Hoeflea sp. 108: one gene and its partner. The main gene of each other region encodes a partner of the protein of the gene in region 2 in a complex. Links are inferred from orthologs where the notes say so. Each region holds a gene or a part of one and is shown on either strand. Other genes may lie near its edges.

Region 1 (2,961 bases), 1.7 Mb from region 2 along the record:
CCTCGACTACGAGCGCTACCGCCGAGCGGTGCCGGGCTGGCTGCCGCGCCTCACGCCGTGGCGCGGCGACTGACATCAGGTCTCAGAAGGCCCAGCTGCGCGCCTTGGAGATGACGAAATCACGGAAGGCATGCAGCTTGGCCTGCTCCTTCATCGTGTCGGGATAGGCGAAATAAGTGTCGAAGGACGGCACTTCGGTCTCCGGCAGGAGTTGCACCAGCCCCGCATCCTTGCCCACCACATAATCGGGCAGCATGGCGATGCCGGCGCCGGTCTGCACGGCCCGCTTGATCGACAGGATGTCGTTGATCTGCAATGTCGGCACGCGCTGTCCGCTCTCGAAATCGCCCACCGTCTCCAGCCAGTTGAGTTCGCTCAGATGTGTCGGCACCGGCACGCCGAAGGTGACGATGCGATGGTTCTTGAGATCGGCGATGGAGGCCGGCTTGCCATATTTGGCGATGTAGCCGGGCGACGCGTAGAGATGGAAATGCACGGTGAACAGCCGGCGCTGGATCAGATCGGGCTGCTGTGGCTGGCGCAGGCGAATGGCGCAGTCGGCCTGGCGCATGGTCAGGTCCAGCTCCTCATTGGCGAGGATCAGCTGCAGCTGGATTTCCGGATAAAGCTCGAGGAATTCCTGGATGCGCTCGGTCAGCCAGCCGGCGCCGAGGCCGACGGTGGTGGTCACGCGCAGCACGCCCGACGGCCGGTCCTTGGTCTCGGTCAGCCGCGACTTAATGGTCTCGAGCTTGACCAGCACGTCATGGGCTGTGCGGAACAGCATCTCGCCCTGCTCGGTCAGCACCAGGCCGCGCGCATGGCGATGGAACAGCGGCACGCCGATGTCGTGTTCGAGCGCGCTGACCTGGCGCGAGATGGCCGATTGCGACAGACGCAGCGTCTCCGCCGCATGTGTGAACGAGCCAGCCTCCGCCGCGGCGTGAAACACGCGCAACTTGTCCCAATCCAACGCCATTTTTTCCCCTCGTTTATAAGGCGTTTGGTCGGCCTATTCGGCCGCTTCGCGATGCACTTCTATGCCGGCCAGGTACTTTTCGGCTTCGAGCGCGGCCATGCAGCCGAGCCCGGCGGCCGTCACCGCCTGGCGGTAGATGTCGTCGGTCACGTCGCCGGCGGCAAACACGCCCGGCACGTTGGTGCGCGTCGAGTTCGCCTCGGTCCACAGATAGCCGTTCGGCTTCTGCTTGAGCTTGCCGACGAACAGCTCGACCGCCGGCGCATGGCCGATCGCCACGAACACGCCGTCGGTCGCCATTTCGGTGATGGCGCCGGTGTTGACGTTCCTGAGCCTCACCGCATTGACCGACGGCGGCAGCGGCTTCTGCGCCGGTGCGCCCACGATCTCGTCGACGGCATGATCCCAGACCACCTTGATGTTGTCCTTGGCAAACAGCCGCTCCTGCAGGATGCGCTCGGCGCGGAAGTGGTCGCGGCGATGGACGACCGTCACCGTCTTGGCGAGGTTGGAGAGGTAAAGCGCTTCCTCGACGGCCGAATTGCCGCCGCCGACCACCACCACGTCCTTGCCGCGGTAGAAGAAGCCGTCGCAGGTGGCGCAGGCCGACACGCCAAAGCCCTGGAACACCTGTTCGGAGGGCAGGCCGAGCCACTTGGCCTGGGCGCCGGTGGCGATGATCAGCGCGTCGGCCGTGTAGAGCGTGCCGGAATCGCCCTTGGCGCGGAACGGCCGCACGTCGAGATCGACCTCGGTGATGATGTCGTGGATCATCTCGGTGCCGACATGCTCGGCCTGGAGACGCATCTGCTCCATCAGCCACGGGCCCTGGATCGGCTCGGCGAAGCCGGGATAGTTCTCGACCTCGGTGGTGATCATGAGCTGGCCACCCTGCTGGATGCCGGCGACGAGCATCGGCTTCAGCATCGCGCGCGCAGCATAGATCGCGGCCGTATAGCCGGCCGGACCTGAACCGATGATGAGGACTGGCGCATGTTTGGCGGTCATCTGGAAGCCTTCACAGTCAATGGAAACGGGCAGCGCCCGAAAACAGGGCGCCAACAGCCCCTAATCTAGGTGTTCCCCCCCTTGCCGCGCAAGGCGACAAGATGTTCCTCCCCCGAAAGCTTTGTCGCAGCTCCGCCCGGCCTGCACAGTTCGGCCTGCCGTTTCGTCATGCAACAAAGCGGGGCAACAAAGCGGGCATTTTGCCTGGCCGAGCTTCCCCAAGTCCACCCGAGTAGTTTAATTACAAGAAAGCGTAAGATTCTTGCGCAAACTTTCCGGAGCACCCATGCCCATCAAGGCCGATCTCGACGCCATCGACTGGAAGATCCTGCGCGAACTGCAGGATGACGGGCGCATGACCAATGTCGAGCTGTCGCGCCGGGTCGGCATCTCCGCCCCGCCCTGCCTGCGCCGCGTCAAGCGCCTCGAGGACGAGGGCATCATCCAGCGCTACCGCGCTTTGCTCAACGCACCGGCGCTCGGCATGGACGTCGTCGCCTTCTGCCTCGTCGGCCTCAACCGCCAGTCGGAAGTCGACCTGAAATCCTTCGCCGACCGCACCCGCGGCTGGCCGATCGTGCGCAGCGCCTGGATGGTGTCGGGCGAATCCGACTTCATGCTCCACTGCGTCGCCCCCGACCTCGGCACCTTCCAGACCTTCGTCATCGAGGAACTGACATCCTCGCCCAACGTCGACACCGTGCGCACGGCGCTGACGATCAGGCAGGTGAAGGACGAGGGACTGGTGGGGATTTGAACCAACTCCTGGAACCGGAATTAATTTCGCACATCGCATTTTTGCCGCTGCCGGCGCCTGCTGCGGCGCAATCTACTATGCCGAAAACAACATGCGGACCGGATATTTCTCGGTCTTTATGTTTCTGGTGATTGCCGGCATCTTCGAGATCGCAACATCAAATAGATGGGTTGCGATCGGCCTTTCCGTGTCCTTTATCGTCAGCCTGTTCATCCTG
Region 2 (2,715 bases):
CCTCGCCTTCGAGGAAAACGGCCGGATGATCTTCCAGGACCCGACCGGGCTGATGGATCTCGTGCCGCCGCGCCTGCCCGGCCGACACCAGTATGCCAATGCTGCCGCGGCGATCGCGGCGGTGAAGGCAGCGGGTTTTCCGGTCGACGACCGCATCGCCGACAAGGCGATGGCCTCGGTGACCTGGCCCGGCCGGATGCAGCGCCTGCCGCAGGGTGAGCTGACCGATCTTGCGCCGAAGGGTTCGGAAGTGTGGATCGATGGCGGCCACAATCCCGGCGCCGGCACCGTGATCGCAGAGGCGCTGACCGAGCAGGAAGAAAAGGTGCAGCGGCCGCTGTTCCTGATCTCCGGAATGATCAACACCAAGGACCAGACCGGCTATTTCAAGCCGTTCCACGGCATGGCGCGGCATGTCTACACCGTGCCGGTGCGGATGAGCGAAAGCGGCGTCCCCAATGAAGAACTGGCGGTGCGCGCCTCGGAGGCCGGGCTTTCGGCCGAGCCGGTGAGTTCAGTCGCCAATGCGCTGATGCTGCTGCGCGATACCTGGGACGAGGACGAGCCGGCCCCGCGTATCCTGATCGGCGGCTCGCTCTATCTGGTGGGCGAAGTGCTGGCCGAAAACGGAACGCCGCCGACCTGAGCGACAAAAGCCCGGTCGCCCCCTCACCAATAAGCATGTGAGATGCCTTTCTCGCAGAAGCCGGTCATAGAACGACGGCTTTTGCGGCCGTTTTTTTGCAACCACAAATAACTTGCCTTGCATTTGTTCTTGTTATGTTCTTTATGGGCCGACATGGATTTCTATGTCGAACCTTCGGAGGAATGGCAGAAATGAGTGTTTACGTGACCGTTGGCGCCCTGGAGTCCGCCACGTCGAACGCCTTCTATGACGCGGTCCTGGCAACCATCGGATGGAGCAAGCATACGGAGTTTCCGGGGTGGCGCGGATACTCCGAGGGCGGAACGGGCGGGGGGCTTGTCCTATGGGTCTGCAAGCCTTTCGACGGTGGGCCGGCGAGCGCCGGAAATGGCGCGATGGTGGGCTTCATGGTCAAGTCTCGTGCGGAAGTCGACGCTTTCCACGAAGCTGCCATGGCCAACGGCGGAACGGACGAAGGCGCACCTGATCCGCGCCCGCACTACGGGCCACACTGGTACGCCGCATACATGCGTGACCCCGCCGGAAATAAGATCTCCGTGGTCTACAACGGCTAGCGCTTCGTAAACCGGCCTTACGGCTGCCTGCGGAAAGAAAAAGCCGCTCGTAACAGTACGTTACGAGCGGCTTCATTTTCAGCAGCGACTAAGGCTTCGCTGTCGCCTTGCAAACCGTCAGGCCACGTTGCCGGCGATCCAGTGGGCCAGCGCGGTCTTGGGAGCGGCGCCAACCTTGATGTCGGCCACTTCGCCATCCTTGAAGATCATCAGCGTCGGGATCGAGCGCACACCGAACTGGGCAGCGATCTCGGGGTTCTCGTCGATGTTGACCTTGGTGATCTTGACCTTGCCGGCGAGCTCGTTGGAAATCTCCTCGAGCGACGGGCCGATCATCTTGCAGGGACCGCACCACTCAGCCCAGAAATCGACCACGACCGGCTCCTTGGCTTCGAGCACGCCGGACTTGAAATTGCTGTTGTCGATCTTGACGGTGGCCATGATGCGATCCTCTAGAGTTAGCTGTCGCGCCATATGTGGTGGTTTGGGGCCCGACGTTCAAGCAGTTCTTGTGTCACGCTTGGATGAGTCGAGCAAGGGCGGCGTCCATGGCCGCCACGGGCAACGGGATCAGAAGCGGCGCCTCAGTGAAGAGCAAGGCAGCCGCAACCGACTTGCCCGGATAGAGCGGCCGGAGTAGCGCGCGGTAGAGCGCAAGCTGTACGATGTAGGCTCCGGGCACCTGTTCAAGCGAGGCCGGCGGCGAGGCATTGGTCTTGTAGTCAACGATCAAAACCTCGTTATCCGTGACCGCCAGACGGTCGATCTTGCCCGACACCGAACGCGCTTTCCCCCTGATGTCGAGACTGCCCATCACGGCCACTTCGGCGCGCGAGGCGCGCGAGAAGAGGGGCGCAAAGCGCGTGTCGTCGAGGATGGAGAGGACGGACGCGAGAGCCGAAGCGCGCTGCGCCTCGTCCCAGTCGCGGCCTGTTCGGGCGAGATAACGTTCGGCCGCCAGCCGCCGCTCTGCCGGGTCGAGACGCGGCAGCACCTGCAGCAGGCGATGCAGCGCCGAACCGCGGGCGATGGCAAAGGCAGGCTCGACCTCCGCATCCAGCACCGGTGAACGGCCTGAGATCACCGGCTCTTCGGTCTCCTCGATCAGGGCCGAGGCCCCCGACGGCGACAGCGGGCGCGGCAGGTCCTCGAAGGGCGGCGGCCGGTCGAACAGGCTTTCGGGCAGCGGCGCCGGGGCGACGATCTCCGCCGCCTCGCGCTCAGGCGCGATTTCCGCCGCACCCGACAAAGGCGTGACGCGGAAGCGGTGCACCTTGAGGTCGGCGACGACGGGATGGTCGCGCAATTCGCTTTCCGGCGCGGCCGACAGCGCGCGCGAAACGATCGAATGCCAGGTGTTGCCGCCGGGCGCACGTTTGCCGTGATAGCCGCAGACGATGAGACGGTCCTCGGCGCGGGTCATGCCGACATAGAGCAGGCGACGGTATTCGTCGTCGGCCAATTCGCGCGCTGTCAGAGCAGCGCCCTTGGAGA

What was found. The genes of interacting proteins can lie anywhere in the genome.
Region 1: the proteins of trxA (region 2) and trxB are in contact, whole or in part, in a crystal structure (PDB 1F6M), measured with the Escherichia coli proteins. The link is inferred for Hoeflea sp. 108 from one-to-one orthologs.

What each region holds. Positions count from the first base shown.
Region 1 is NZ_KB890024.1:3,416,655-3,419,615, forward strand. It holds trxB (thioredoxin-disulfide reductase), read right to left. Parts: upstream 1,988-2,961; coding sequence 1,013-1,987; downstream 1-1,012. Other genes in the region: B015_RS0116980 (isoprenylcysteine carboxylmethyltransferase family protein), read left to right, coding at 1-73; B015_RS0116985 (LysR family transcriptional regulator), read right to left, coding at 83-979; B015_RS0116995 (Lrp/AsnC family transcriptional regulator), read left to right, coding at 2,274-2,744; B015_RS0117000 (sulfatase-like hydrolase/transferase), read left to right, coding at 2,836-2,961.
Region 2 is NZ_KB890024.1:5,089,388-5,092,102, reverse strand. It holds trxA (thioredoxin), read right to left. Parts: upstream 1,663-2,715; coding sequence 1,339-1,662; downstream 1-1,338. Other genes in the region: addA (double-strand break repair helicase AddA), read right to left, coding at 1,736-2,715; B015_RS0125300 (VOC family protein), read left to right, coding at 838-1,221; B015_RS0125305 (folylpolyglutamate synthase/dihydrofolate synthase family protein), read left to right, coding at 1-646. UniProt on the Escherichia coli protein: Participates in various redox reactions through the reversible oxidation of its active center dithiol to a disulfide and catalyzes dithiol-disulfide exchange reactions.